Regions from separate parts of the Kitasatospora sp. NPDC088783 genome, predicted to be linked through region 2. Evidence: riboswitches for the same ligand, from Rfam matches in the RefSeq annotation. Region 2 holds a riboswitch; the other holds the start of a gene.
The links. Region 2 has a riboswitch for cyclic di-AMP ahead of ACIP60_RS26550 (NlpC/P60 family protein). Riboswitches for the same ligand answer to the same signal wherever they lie in the genome.
Positions count from the first base shown of each region.

Region 1: linked by a shared signal. The riboswitch ahead of ACIP60_RS33295 (M23 family metallopeptidase) and the one ahead of ACIP60_RS26550 (NlpC/P60 family protein) in region 2 are both predicted to bind cyclic di-AMP.

Region 1 covers NZ_JBIVKJ010000019.1:20,560-27,827, forward strand. The annotation lists gene ACIP60_RS33275 (class I SAM-dependent methyltransferase) at 1-557, opposite strand, end outside; gene ACIP60_RS33280 (sensor domain-containing protein) at 1,112-1,810, opposite strand; gene ACIP60_RS33285 (GNAT family N-acetyltransferase) at 2,005-2,574, opposite strand; gene ACIP60_RS33290 (hypothetical protein) at 2,625-3,437, shown strand; gene ACIP60_RS33295 (M23 family metallopeptidase) at 3,490-4,296, opposite strand; cyclic di-AMP (ydaO/yuaA leader) riboswitch at 4,307-4,456, opposite strand; gene ACIP60_RS33300 (YiaA/YiaB family inner membrane protein) at 4,698-4,988, shown strand; gene ACIP60_RS33305 (alpha/beta fold hydrolase) at 5,174-6,052, shown strand; gene ACIP60_RS33310 (TetR-like C-terminal domain-containing protein) at 6,052-6,636, shown strand; gene ACIP60_RS33315 (hypothetical protein) at 6,667-6,858, shown strand; gene ACIP60_RS33320 (hypothetical protein) at 7,035-7,259, shown strand.
Region 2 covers NZ_JBIVKJ010000010.1:216,317-223,584, reverse strand. The annotation lists gene ACIP60_RS26580 (aminotransferase class V-fold PLP-dependent enzyme) at 1-340, shown strand, start outside; gene ACIP60_RS26575 (Lrp/AsnC ligand binding domain-containing protein) at 345-626, opposite strand; gene ACIP60_RS26570 (rhomboid family intramembrane serine protease) at 623-1,426, opposite strand; gene ACIP60_RS26565 (hypothetical protein) at 1,576-1,842, shown strand; gene ACIP60_RS26560 (NYN domain-containing protein) at 2,022-3,401, shown strand; gene ACIP60_RS26555 (C40 family peptidase) at 3,586-4,626, shown strand; cyclic di-AMP (ydaO/yuaA leader) riboswitch at 5,026-5,179, shown strand; gene ACIP60_RS26550 (NlpC/P60 family protein) at 5,190-6,281, shown strand; gene ACIP60_RS26545 (NlpC/P60 family protein) at 6,489-7,268, shown strand, end outside.

The DNA.
Region 1 (7,268 bases), on a different contig from region 2:
CCGTCGGGGGCGGTGACCCGGACGAGTTCGCGCAGCGCGCGGAGCTGCTCGACGGGGCCGAAGACGGCCGGGTAGGCGAACAGCAGGTAGGAGCTGAGGGTGAGCGCGAAGGTGCCGTCGGCGAACGGGAGCCGGGGCAGCGCGGCGGCCACGTAGCGGTCGGGGTGGGCGGTGGCGTCGGCGGTGAACAGCCGGCGGGCGCGGTCCCAGCTGCGCAGGTACTTCTCGGGGCGGCGCAGGGCGGGCAGGTGTCTGCGGGGGTCGCGGCGGATGGCGGCGGCCATGGTCGCCCGGCCGTCGGCGGCGAGCGCGGCGAGGCGGTGCGGACCGAGCGCGTAGCCCGGGTCGGCGGCGACCACCTCGCAGCCGAGCGCGCGGGCCTCGGCGGCGAGCGCGGCGGCCCCGCCGGGGCAGTCCAGGACGGGGCCGGGCAGCCGGGCCAGTTCGACCCGGGTGAGGCCGAAGCAGGCGCAGTACTCGTCCAGCGGCCGGGAGGTGACCAGCACCGGCGGAGCCTCCGCGGGCCGGGAGAGCCGGGCGAGGGTGGTCGGGCACATGCGGGGCCTCCGGACGTTCGACGGGCCCGGGGTGCGGCCCGGGCCCGTGGTCATCCGACCACGGGCCCGGGGGTGTCGCACGTCCAGCCGGTGCCGGGGGCGCGACCGACGCGGGAGGAGATCCGGCCGTCGACCGGTCGGCGGCGGAGGTCCGCACGACCCCGGGGAGACCGGGCCCCGACCGAAGGGTCGGCTGGCGACCGGGAAGCCGAACGGCACCCGCAGGCTCGGCCACCGACGGAGAGCAGGGCTCGGACGGCCGACGGCGGAAGCCCGACCGGCCCCGGCAGGACCGGGCACCGGCCGGGGAGTCGACCGACGACCACGAGGCCGAACAGCAACCACCAGCCCAGCCACCAGCAGAGAACTCGGCCGACGGAAGGCCGACTGGCCCCGGAGGGACCCGGGCCCCGGCCGGGGAGTCGACCGACGACCACCAGCTCAGCCACCGGCGAAGAACTCGACCGAAGGCGGAAACCCGGCCGGCCCCGGGAGGACCGGGCACCGGCCGGGGAATCCGCCGACGGCCGCGAGGGCGAACGGCGGCTGGGGGCTCAGTCGTTGGCGGAGAGGAGGGCCCGGGCGGCGAAGCGGTGGATGCCGGTGAGGCCGCGGATCAGCTGCGGGGTGAGGAGGACGAAGACCAGGCCGAGCACGCAGACGCCGGCGATCTGCCAGGGCTCGGTGAGCTCGTAGACGTGCTGGACGCCGTGGGAGTCGCGCCAGTCGGCGACCCGGTAGCCGTCCCAGGGGGTGTAGCGGCCGAACACCCACTGGTAGGCCGGGAACAGGGCGAGCGACCAGCCGAGGCAGAAGAAGGTCACCGAGAGCGTGAAGCTGAGGATCGCCCAGGGGAGCATGACGAACTGGTGCAGCGCGGCCTTCCAGCCCGCCGGGTCGGCCAGTCGGCCGGTGATCCGGCCCCAGACGCCCTCCCGGCGGACGGTGATCTCCGGCGGAGTGGGCAGTTCCTCGCCCAGCAGGGTGCGGATCCGCAGCCGCTCGGCGGCGCCGAGGCCGCGGGCGACGGCCAGCAGCAGGGCGAGGACGGGCAGGCCGATCGCGGTGAGGGAGAGGCCGAGGCCGGCGCAGAACAGCGGCACGACCAGGGCGAAGCCGAGCACCGCCATCGGCAGCCCGCTGAGCACGTAGCCGAGCTGCTGGAAGGTGCGCCGGGAGAACGGGGCGCGCCAGAACCCGGGCCGGTCGAGGTGGCCGCCAGGGCTGGTGACGGGGTACGCAGCGGTGGACATCCGCGGTCCTTCGGGTCGTCGGGCGGCCCCGCCGGTCGGCGGTGCCGGGCACGTGCTCCAATCTGCCGCAGCGGCCCGGCCGGGGTAATGACGCCTGCTGCCGAATCCGTGGTGGGGTTAACCCCCGTCCCGCCCTGCGGCCCGCTCTCCCCCGGACGCGACGGACGCGACGGACGCAGCGGACGCGACAGGCGCTACGGACGCGACGGCCCGGCCCACGGCGGGCCCGGCCACTCGGGGGCCAGCAGCGAGTACTGGAGCGCGTCGTGCCACCCGCCGTCCCGGTGCGACTCGGCCCGGATCCGGCCCTCGTACCGGAACCCGGCCCGGGCCAGCAGCCGGACCGAGGCGGTGTTGGCGGGGTCGCAGCGGGCCGCCAGCCGGTACAGGCCCAGGGTCTCGAAGCCGAGCGCGCACAGCAGCGCGGTGACCTCGGTGGCGTACCCGCGGCCCCAGGTGTCGCGGCGCAGGACGCAGCCGAGCTGGGCCGCGTGCCCGTCCTCGCGGGTGAGCGCGGCCTGGCCGACCGGCTCGCCCGACGGGTCGTCGACGGCCAGCCGGTAGTGCGTCCGGGGCTCCTCCTCGGCGGCCTCCAGGTACAGCTCGACCTGGTCGGCGCAGTCCTCGAAGTCCCGCACCCCGAACGGGAGGTGGCGGACCGTCTCGGGGTCGCCGTGCACCGCGTGCAGGGCGGCCACCTCCTCCGGGGTGTGCCGGTACTCCCGCAGGGTGAGCCGGGGGCCGCGCAGCCGGAGGGTCTCCATGGCCGCCGACCCTACCGGGCGCCGGTCCGGGGACCGGCTACCGTACCGGGGTGGACGACGACGACCTGCACCTGCTCCCCCGTACCCGCGCCGCCGATCTGCTGAGCTGGGCGGACGGGGCGGGGCTCGACCCGGTGCCCGAGCCGGCGGTGCGGACCGTGCTGACCCTGCTGGAGCTGGGCGGGGCCCGGCTGCACGAGGGCCTTCCCGAACTCACCTCCCCGGTGCTGGAGCACCTGCTCTACGAGCAGCTCCACCTGTACGTGCAGCCGGACGGCGACCCGGCGGCGTACCCGGCGGCGGTGCGGCTGCTGATCGAGTGGCAGCGGGCGGCCCGGCGGCTGAACGCCAAGCGCGCGGAGAAGCTCCGCGCGGAGGCCGACTGGCAGGGCGAGGTGCTGCTCTCCCTGCTGCGCCGCTCCGACCTGGTGACCTGGCCCCGGCTGTACGCCCTGCTGCTGCGCGCGGACGGGGTGCCGACCGCGGACCTCGGTGCGGTCCGGGCCTGGCTGGCGGCGTTCCGCGAACTCCCGGAGGAGGAGCGCTTCGCCGCCTTCGACCGGGTGCCCGGCCTGGACGGGGACGGCCACTGGGACCAGCCGGGACGGCCGCTGCTGATCGGCGTCTCCACCGACGGGGCCCGGCGGCTGCTGGAGCAGGGCCTGATGCGGCGCAGCTACCGCAACCTCGCCGAGCTGAACGCCCGCGGACTGCCGATGCCCGCCGAACTCACCGGCGCGTTCGAGGAGTTCGAGGAGGCGGTGGCGCAGGCCGCGATCGACCTGTGCGGCGAGTGGACCGTCCCGGGGCTGCCGCGGCTGCTGCTGGAGGAGTTCCCGGAGCTGGCCCCCGAGGAGTACTGAGCGGGCCGGGGCGGCCGGGCGCGAGAGGGCCGCGCACCGCCCCGGGCGGGGCCTAGGGCCGGAGGCCGAGGTGGTGCAGCCAGGGGAGGGGGTCGACGGGGGCCGCGCCGCCCGGGCGGACTTCGAGGTGCAGGTGGGGGGTGGTGGCGTTGCCGGTGGCGCCGACGGCCCCGAGGACGGTGCCGGGGGCGACCCGGCCGGCGGGGGCGGCGATCCGGGAGAGGTGGCAGTACCAGAGCTCGGTGCCGTCGGGGAGGGTCTGGATGACCCGGTAGCCGTAGGTGCCGGACCAGCCCGCCGAGGTGACGGTGCCGGCGGTGACGGCGGTGACGGGGGTGCCGGTGCGGGCGGCGAAGTCCAGGCCGGTGTGCAGGTGGGCCCAGTGCGCACCGGGCTGGGCGGACGGGTCGGCCAGCCGGTAGCCGGCGACCGGCAGGACGGCCTCGGCCGCGGTGGCCTCGGTGGCCGCGGTCTCGGGCGCGGCCGCGGTCTCGGCCCGGCGGTCGGCGTGCTTGGCCTCCGCCTCCTGCGCGGCGGCGACCCGGGCGGACTCCTCGGTGGCGGTGCGCTGCCCGTCGGCCTGCTGGAGGATGCGGGCGGCCAGGGCGAGGCCCGGGTCCGCGGCGAGCAGTCCCTCGGAGGCTTCGTCGGCGGCGGCGACGGGGGCCGGGGCCGGTGCGGCGGCCTGGGCGGGGGCGGCGGCGAGGCCGGTGGCGCCGAGGGCGGCGGTCATCGCGGTGACGCCCAGCAGCGGTGCGCCGACGCGGGCCTGGCGGGGCAGCCGGGGCCGGACGGGTTCGGTCTCGACCGGGTGGTCGAGCAGCTGGGTGCCGGTGCTCTCGGTGTAGGTCGACGCCACGGGGGCGCGCTCCTTCCTTCCCTGCCGCCGACCGGGTTAGCTGACGGGTTCGGAGGTGGAAGGTCTCCTACGGTCGGGCCCAGGGCCGTCCCGATTCACCCCGGTGGAACGTGGTTCCCCGGCTCCCGGGCCCGACCGCGGGGGTGGGCCCGATGGATTAGGCGTGGCGCACGGTGCCGCATGGTTACGGCGTTGCCGACCGCGCTGCGTTATCAAACGTTAATCCTATGGACCCCATGATTCCAAGCGCCTACCGAGGTGCAGTGAAACTTTCCTGACGCCCTATGGGCGATTTGTGACGGTTCGCCAAGGGGCCCGGTTCCGGACATGACGGACCGTGACGGCGCGGTTGAGTATCCGTACTCACGACCCCCCGCGGCCCCCGGCGGGACCCTGGCCCCATGACCGCATCCGTGCCGCACCGCACCACCTCCGCCTACTACCTGCAGGCCGTCGCCTCCTTCGCGTTCGCCACGGCCGCCCTCGTCCTCGGGATCGCCTACCTCCCGGTCAGCGCCTGGATGCGCGCCTTCCTCGGCGTCGGCCTGCTCTACGAGATCACCTCCGCGTTCACGCTGGCCAAGGTGATCCGCGACCGCCAGGACGAGGGCGCGCTCACCAGCCGGGTCGACCAGGCCCGGCTGGAGAAGCTGCTCGCCGAGCACGACCCGTTCAAGGTCGACGGGATCTGACCGGACGGGGCCTGGCGGGATCCGAGCGCCCGGCGGGCGGGCGGCGCGGGCGGCAGGGGCGGGCGGCAGGGGCGGGCCGGTGGCCGGGAGTTGACGGCTAAGGCTATTAGCCTTAGCTTTATGGCTATCGGCAGGAGCCGGGCCCTGAGCGCCCGGAGCGCCGGACGCCCGCCAGGAGGCCCGCGATGAACAGCACCCTCGGCACCACCACCCGGTACCTCGACGTCACCGGCGGCCGGATCGCCTACGACGACGCCCCCGGCCCCGGCGTCCCGGTCGTCCTGCTGCCCGGCATGCTCGACAAGCGGGCCGTCTACCGCCACCTCGCCCCGCTGCTGGGCGCCGCCGGGCACCGGGTGGTCAGCATGGACCTGCGCGGCATGGGCGAGTCCTCGACCGGCTTCACCGACCACAGCCCGGCCGCGATCGCCGAGGACCTGGCGGCCCTGCTGGACCACCTGGACCTGCGCGGCGCCGTCCTGGTCGGCAGCTCGTACACCGGCGCCAGCGTGGTCCGGGCCGCCGCGCTCGCCCCCGGGCGCACCGGCGGCGTGGTGCTGATCGACGCGTTCGTCGAGAACCTGCCGCTGAACGGCTTCCAGAAGGCGCTGTTCGGCCTGGCCGCCCCGCTGGTCACCGCGTTCCCCGGGCTGTGGAGCGCGATGCAGAAGTTCTACTACCCGGGCGAGCGGCCCGCCGACTTCGACGCCTACCGGGCCGGGCTGGCCGCGATGCTCCGCGAGCCCGCCCGCAAGGCCGCGCTGCGCGGCTACCTGAGGGGCGACTCCGCGCCGGTCGGCTGGTGCGCGGCGGTCGACGTGCCCGCACTGGTGCTGATGGGCGACAAGGACCCGGACTTCCCGCGGCCCGGGCTGGTCGCCGACCGGCAGGCCGCCGCGCTGCGCGGCCGCACAGTGATGATCGGCGGCGCCGGCCACTACCCGATGGCCAGTCACCCGCAGGCCGTCGCCGACGCCCTGCTGCCCTTCCTGGCCGGACTGGGCGGGCCGGCCGGGCAGGCCGGGCAGGCAGGCCCGTCCGACGAGAACGGGACCGCCCGCTGATGCCCCGCGCCGGACTCTCCACCGCCGCCGTGGTGGACCACGCCCTCGAACTGATCGACGAGCGCGGCGCCGAGGCGCTCACCCTGGCCGCCGTCGCCGCCCGGGCCGGCGTCGCCACCCCCTCGCTGTACAAGCACGTCGCCGGGGGCCTGCCCGAACTGCGCCGGCTGGTGGCCGTCCGCACCACCGAGGAGCTGGCCGACCACCTGGCCGCCGCCGTGCTCGGCCACTCCCGGGACGCGGCGGTCCGCGCCCTGCTCGCCGCCTACGCCGGGTACGCGCTGCGCCACCCCCGCCGGTACGCGGCGCTGCCGCAGGCGCCGGACCCGGAGCCGGGCCCGGCGCTGGCCGCGGCGGCCGAACGGCTGGTGGGCGTGCTGTTCGCGGTGCTGCGCGGCTACGGGCTGGCGGGCTCGGAGGCGGTGCACGCGGTGCGGACGCTGCGGGCCGCGGCCCACGGGTACGCCTCGCTGACCACGGCGGGGGCGTTCCGGCTCGCCGAGGGCACGGACGTCACGCTGGAGCGGCTGACCGGCGTGCTGGTCGAGGGCCTGGCCAACTGGCCCGGCGCGGAAGGCGCGTGACCTCCGGGGCGCTGCCGCGTTCTACCCGGTATGAAGAAGCGCAGCCTGCTCGCCTTTGCCTCGCTCGCCGTCGGCGTGGTCGCCTCCCTCACCGCCCCCAGCGCGCACGCGGCGCCGGAGCACGGGGCCGGGCTCGGCCCGCTCAAGGACGCCGTCTCCGCCCCGGACCTGCCGCTGGACGGGGACACCGTGCGACCGGCCGCCGAGCAGCCCGGGGCGTGACCCGGGCGGCCACCGGGCCCCGGGGGAACGCGCCGGTGGCGCGACGTCCACACCTTTTCGCAACCTGACGCCCACCATTCCGACACCACTGGTGCGTAACACTGTCCTTCGGTCGGGAAGTCATACCGCGTGGAGACCTTCCACGGGTGTGACCGACAAGCACGGAGGACCAGGACATGCCGCAGGCGACCCAGCGCACCGAGCCCGGCACCGGGCTGATCCCCGTTCCCCGGACGGCGCCGGACGGCGCGCCCGGCGCCGCGCGCCCGGCGGCCGCCCCGCCGCGGGAGGGCTGGGGCGCCGCGCTGCTGCGCGGGATCGCGGTGGCGCGTTCGCTGCGCTCGCTGCGGCCGGTCGCCGCGCGCCCGCAGCGCGGGTACGGCGAGGTCGACGGCCAGTAGCCGCGGGCG
Region 2 (7,268 bases):
GTCGTTCGTGGTGCGCGGCTGGAACAGCTCGCACTTCTCGGCCGCGCTCTCCGCCGAGTACGGCATCGGCGTCCGGGACGGGCTGTTCTGCGCCCACCCGCTGGTGCGCACCCTGCTCGGCGGTGAGGAAAGCGCCCCGAGCGAGTGCGGGGCGCCGGAGTCCTCGCTGCCGGGGGAGCGCAGCCTGAACGCGATCCGGGTCAGCTTCGGCGCCGGGACGCCCGTCGAGCACCTGGACCGGTTCCTGACCGCGGTGCGCGAGCTGGTCAGCGACGGCGCGAAGTGGACCTACCGCAACGAGGGCGGCCGCTGCGTGGTCGACACCCAGCAGCAGCGCTGAGCGCTCAGCCGTCCAGGCCGAGCGAGAACGCGGCCTCCAGGTCGTGCTGGGAGTAGGTGCGGAAGGCGATGTGGGTCTCGGTGTTGGAGACGCCCGGGACCTTGTTGAGGCGGCCGGGGATCACCTCGGCCAGGTCCTCGTGGTTGCGGACCCGGACCATCGCGACCAGGTCGTAGGTGCCGGTGACGGAGTAGACCTCGCTGACGCCCTCGATGGCGGCGATCGCCTCGGCGATCTCGGGGATCCGGTCGACGTCGGTGTTGATGAGGACGATCGCGGTGATCACTGGACGACTCCTGTTCGAGAAGGTGCGCCCAGGGTATCGCCCGCCGGACGGGCGGCCCACGCGAACAGCCAGCCCGTCACGAAGCCGATCACGTGCACCAGGTAGGCCACCCCGTCGCCGCCGGAGGTGACCGACCAGAACTGCAGCGCGAACCACAGGCCGAGCACCAGCCAGGCCGGGAAGCGCAGCGGGAGGAAGAGCAGGGCCGGCACCAGCGTGGTCACCCGGGCCCTCGGGTACAGCCGCAGGAACGCGCCCAGCACCCCGGCGATCGCGCCGGACGCGCCGACCAGCGCCCGCACCGCGTCCGGCGTGCCCGCCTCGGCCAGGGCGTAGCCGTAGGTGGCCAGGTAGCCGATCGCCAGGTAGCCGACCAGGAAGCGGACCCGGCCCAGCCGGGCCTCCACCGCCGGGCCGAAGACGAACAGGAACAGCAGGTTGCCCACCAGGTGCAGCCAGCCCGCGTGGACGAACAGCGCGGTCAGCACCGACAGTTCGGGGATCTTGCCGGGGGTGGCCGGCAGCACGCAGCCGGGCGCCGCCGGGGGGAGCGCCGACAGCTGGGCCGCCGTCAGCGGACGGCCCCCCAGCAGCTCGGCCGGGACGGCGCCCCAGCGGTGCTCGTAGCGCTGCTCGGCGCAGGCCCGGGCGTCGCCGCTGCCGTACAGCGGGTTCGGGCCGGACGGGCCGAGCAGCATGGCCAGCGCGGCCAGTGCGATCAGCAGGTAGCTGGCGACCGGGGTGCGGGCGGCCCGCTCGGCCGCCGGCGAACCGGCCCGGGCGGGGGCGGAGAGCACCATGCCGGTCAGCATTCCTCGGGGGCGCACCCGCGACACCGGGCGCTGCTCCGGGCGGGTGAGCGTCCGGGCTGTGGACCGGTGATCCGCCCGTCCGGCGGCAGGCAATAGGCTGGAGGCCCGGAACCGGGACCAGCCGAGAGGGACCACTGATGAGCATTGCCGCGCCGACCGCCGAGACCCGCTGGCGCTGCACCCTGTGCGGCAACCTGACCCGGTTCGACGTCACCCGTTCGTCCCGGGTGACCGACTTCCTGCACTTCGACCTCTCCGGCGAGTCCAAGGTCGAGGAGACCCAGGTGCTCGCGGAGACCATCGAGTCCGTGCGCTGCCGCTGGTGCAACGCCGTCGACCAGGTCGAGCTGGTGGCCCGCCCCGGCGCCGAGGAGTCCGCGGAGGGCGGGGCCCAGCAGGGCTGACGCCGTCCCCACCGCCCCGCGTTCCCGTCCGGCCCGGACGGGGGCGCGGGGCGCACTCGTCGGCGGGGTGCTGTCGGAGCGGCACGGTAGACGGGACAATTGGCAGCAGCGGCGGACACCAACACCCGCCCGGCACCCGCCGGGAGGGCCCGCCAGGACCAGGATCGGAGCCGAGGACAGTGGCGGAGGCAGCGAACGCGCCGGCGGGCCCGGACGGGACCGCGCCCGCCCCGGCCCGGGACGACGCGGCGGAGACGGCCGGGCGCCCCCTGCCCGAGGGCGTGCGCCGGCGGGTGGTCGGCATCGCCTCGGACGCGCTCGGCGGCATCGCCCCGGGCGAGCTGCCCGCCTCGCTGCGCCCGTACGCCAAGTTCACCCCGGCCCGGCGGGCCAAGTACGCGGGGACCGCGCTGGCCGCCGCGCTGGAGTCGGACCCGGCGTTCCGGGTCCGGATAGCCGAACGGCTGCGGCTCGGCCAGCCCGACCTGGTGCAGGCCCTGGAGTCGGGCGCCGTCCCGGCCGCCGCCGACCCGATGGACGTGGCCGCCGCCGCCTACCTGGTCCGCCCGTCCGGCTGGGCCCGGCTGGTGGAGGAGGCCGGCGAGGAGGCCGAGCGGGTCGACGCCGAGGGCGCCGCCGCCGAGGCCGCCCGGCTGGCCGAGAAGCTCCAGGAGGAGCTGGCCGAGGCCCGGGCCGCGGCCCGCGGCGAGCTGGAGCGGCACCGGGCCGAGGCCGAGGGGGTGCGCCGGGAGGCGGAGTCGCTGCGCAAGAAGGTCCGCTCGCTGGAGGCGGACACCCGGCGGGCGCAGGCCGAGAACCGCCGGCTGGCCGGGGAGCTGGCCGAGGCCCGGGCCGCCGCCGCCGCCGAGCGCAGCGCCGCCGAGAGCGAGGCCCGGCGGCTGCGGCACCGGGTCGCCGAGCTGGAGGCCGCGGTGGAGAGCGGACGGCGCACCGCCCGGGAGGGCCGCAGCGTCGAGGACATGCGGCTGCGGCTGCTGCTGGACAGCGTGCTGCAGTCGGCCCAGGGCCTCCAGCGCGAGCTGGCGCTGCCGGTGACCGCGCTGCGCCCGGCCGACCTGGTGGAGGCGGTGGAGCCCGGCTCGGCCTCGCCGCACGACGTGGCCCGGCGCGGCCTGGCCGAGGACGACCCGGCGCTGCTGGACCAGCTGCTGGCCATCCCGCAGGTCCACCTGGTGGTGGACGGCTACAACGTGACCAAGACCGGCTACCCCCAACTGCCGCTGGAGCAGCAGCGGATGCGGCTGCTGGGCGGGCTGGCGATGCTGGCCCAGCGCACCCAGGCCGAGGTGACCTGCGTGTTCGACGGCCAGGACCTGGACGTGCCGGTGATCATGGCCCCGCCGCGCGGGGTGCGGGTGCGTTTCAGCCGGACCGGGGAGACCGCGGACGAGCTGATCCGCCGGCTGGTGCGGGCCGAGCCGCAGGGCCGTCCGGTGGTGGTGGTCTCCGCCGACCGGGAGGTCGCCGACGGGGTCCGCACGGCGGGGGCGCGGCCGGTGGCCTCGGTGCTGCTGCTGAACCGGCTGGCGCGCAGCTGAGGGGCGGTCAGCGGGCCCCCGGGCGGCCGGAGTGTGACGGTCCCGTGAAAGGGGGCGGGGGCGGGCATCCGGAAGCCCCCGGGAGTGGACGCGGAGGCAGGGACTTCACTAGGGTCTGGCGTCAAACCTATATTCCGGACCATCACTCGTCGGGGTGAGTCCAGCAGGAAGAAGGAGCTCCCCCTTGGCCTCCCACCGCCGTCCCAAGCAGCCGAGCCGTGCGCGGATCTCCGTGTTCACCGCTGCCGCCGCGACCGCGGTCGCCCTGACGGCCCAGGCCAGCGCGCACGCCGCCCCGGCCCAGCCGAACAAGGACGAGGTGAAGGCACAGGTCGACAAGCTGCTGGAGGAGCAGGAGCAGTCCGCCGAGAAGTACAACGGCGCCAAGGAGCGGGCCGACCAGCTGCGCAAGCAGGCCGACGACCTGCAGGACCAGGTGGCCCGCGGCCAGGAGCAGTTGACCGAGCTGGCCTCCGGGCTGGCGGCGGTGGCCGGCGACCAGTACCGGCAGGGCGGCGTCGACCCGTCGATGCAGCTGATGCTCTCCTCGAACCCGGACCAGTACCTCACCCAGGCCACCTCCTTCGGGCAGGCTGCCAGCACCCAGGCCGAGACGCTCAAGTCGCTCAAGGACCAGCAGCGCCGCCTGGACCAGCAGAAGCAGGAGGCCTCCCAGGTCCTCCAGGAGCTGGACAGCCAGACCCAGGCGCTCAACGACGCCAAGAACGACGTGAACGCCAAGCTCGCCGAGGCGCAGAAGCTGCTCTCCAAGCTGAACGCCGCGGACCGCGCCTCCATCCTCCGCGGCTCCGGCGGCGGCACCGCCTCGCGCAGCGCCTCCCGGGTCGACCCGTCCACCCTGCCGCCGGCCAGCGGCTACGCGGCGACCGCGGTGGCGGCCGCGCTCGGCAAGCAGGGCTCGGCGTACGTCTGGGGCGCCACCGGGTCGAGCACCTTCGACTGCTCGGGCCTGATGGTGTGGGCGTACAAGCAGGCCGGCGTCTCGCTGCCGCGCACCTCGCAGTCGCAGGGCAGCTACGGCACCAACGTGGGCACCGACTGGCACAACGCGCAGCCCGGCGACCTGGTCATCTACTACGGCGACCGGCACCACGTCGGCATGTACATCGGCAACGGCCTGGTGGTGCACGCGCCGCGCACCGGTGACGTGGTGAAGACGATGAAGGTCGACACCCTGCCGATCTCCACCATCCGCCGGGTCTGACCGGGGCGGGTCGGGTCCGGCCGGGGCTGGTCGACGGCCCGGCGAATCGGACAAACGCCCCACCGGGCGACAACTGACGCACTGTGACACGCCCGGGCGGGTCGGGATCCTGCTGTGATCCGTGACACGCCCGGGTGTGGTGTTTCCCGGCCGCAGGGTGAGAATTGCTCCGTGCTGGGTAGTGAACCGATCACGTTCGGTCATAAGTGTCGAGGTATTTGATTCAGAATCAGATTTTTTTCCGACAAGGATTTGAACGGATCACGGATCGGTTACTAGGGTCGTGCTTCGACCACCGCAGTGTCGATCGCCCAAGGGGGGCGGCGGCGGAGGTCGCCGCCGAGTCCGTGACGCAGCGGGCAGACCGTCAACACCGGGTCTGCCGACGGGGATACCCCTGCGGGGGTGCTGTCGAACGGAGCCGGGGAACCACGTTCCCCCGGGGTGAATCGGCGCCGGGCCGACCGCCGCGCGCGGTCGGTGAAGCGCCGTAGGGCATCTCTTCCAGCCCGAACCCGTCAGCTCACCCGGTAGGCGGTGTGAGGAAGAAGGAGTCCGCCTTCGTGGCGTCCCATCGCCGTCCCAAGCCCGTCGGCCGTGCCCGGGTCTCGATTCTCACTGCCACCGCCGCCGCTGCCGTGGCGCTCTCCGCCCAGGGCGGGGCGCACGCCGACCCGGCGCCGACCAAGGACCAGGTCAAGGCCCAGGTCGACGAGCTCAACGAGCAGGCCGAGGTGAAGACGGAGGCGCTCAACGCCTCGGTCGAGAAGCAGCAGGACCTGCAGAAGCAGGTCGGCCAGCTCCAGGACCAGCTCGCCCGGCAGCAGGAGCAGGTGACCTCCGCCCGGGAGTCGCTGGCCGGCATCGCCGCCGAGCAGTACCGCACCGGCACCATGCCGCAGACCATGCAGCTGATGCTCTCCAGCAGCCCGGACACCTTCCTCGGCCAGGCCGGTGCGCTGAACGCGGTCGGCTCCACCCAGGCCGACCTGCTCAAGACCTTCCAGAACGAGCAGGCCAAGCTCGACGCGCAGCGCAAGGAGGCCGAGACCAAGCTCGCCGAACTGGACACCACCACCAAGGCCCTCAAGGCCGACAAGGAGGACGTCCAGGCGAAGCTGGCCAAGGCCCAGGAGCTGCTCAACACGCTGACCCAGCAGGAGCGCGAGCAGCTCGCCGCCGCCGAGGCCAAGGCCGCCGCGGACGCCAAGGCGAAGGCCGACTCCGCGCAGCAGCAGCAACAGCAGCAGCAGCGGGCCTCCCGCGACAGCGGCCGGGCGGAGCTGAACGCCCCGGCGTCCTCCAGCTTCTCGGGCAACGCGGTCGGCGCGGCGGCCTCCAAGCTGGGCAGCTGGTACTCCTACGGCGCGGCCGGGCCGAGCACCTTCGACTGCTCCGGGCTGATGCAGTGGGCCTACAAGCAGGCCGGGGTGTCCATCCCGCGCACCTCGCAGGCGCAGGCCGGGGCCGGCACCAGCCTCGGCACCAACATCGCCAACGCCCGTCCGGGCGACCTGATCATCTACTACGGCGACCAGCACCACGTCGGCATGTACGTCGGCAACGGGCAGATCATCCACGCCCCGCACACCGGCGCGCAGGTCCGCTACGAGTCGGCGACCGCGATGCCGATCAACCGGATCGTCCGGATCTGACGCTCCGTCGAGGCCCCGGCCCGGTACCCCGCACGGGGTGCCGGGCCGCTCTCGTTCGGATGCCCGATTAGGGGTCAAATATTCGGTGCTGTCAGGGTTTGGACTGGATCGGTCGGAATCGCTAACCTCTGCCCCCGGGCCCCCGCGAGGACGGCCGTCCGACCGCGGGCGGCGGCGGAGGCCGGCCGCAGAACGGAGCCGTCGCGCGTGTCCGTGCCCCGCCGCACCCCACTGCCCGGCGTCCAGCGCCTCGCCCGCGCCCTGGCGCTCACCGCCGCCGCCACCGGCGCGCTCGGCCTGACCGTGGGCGGGGCCGCCGCGGCCCCGCTCAGCCCCGCCGACCCGCCCAACCGCGGCGAGGTCAAGGCCCGGGTCGACCAGCTCTACGAGGAGGCCGAGCGGGCCTCCGAGCAGTGCAACGCCGCGCTGGAGCAGCAGCGGCGGCTCCAGGCCGAGGCCGGCGCCCTCCAGGACCAGGTCGCCGCCGGGCAGGAGGAGCTCAACCGGATGCGCGGCGACCTGGGCGCCGTCGCCGCCGCCGAGTACCGGTCCCAGGGCATCGACCCCGCCGTCCGGCTGATGCTCGACCAGGACCCGGCCGGCTACCTGACCGGCGCCCGCTCGCTCGAACAGGCCACCGCCCGGCAGGGCGACCGGCTGCGCGAGCTGGCCGAGCGGGCCCGGCGGCTCGACGAGCGGCGGCACGAGGCCGGCGCCAAGCTCGACGAGCTGGAGCAGGCCAGGCAGCGGCTGTCCGCCGCCAAGGACGAGGTCCGCGAGCGGCTGGCCAAGGCCCAGCGGCTGCTGAACGGCCTCGCCCCCGCCGAGCGGGCCCGGCTGACGGCCGACGACGCCCGGGCGGCCCGGCAGCGCGCCACCCGCGGCACCGACCGGATCGACCTCGGCGACCAGCCGCCCTCCTCCGACCGGGCCGCCGCCGCGCTGGCCGCCGCCATCTCCAAGATCGGCTCCCCCTACGTCTACGGA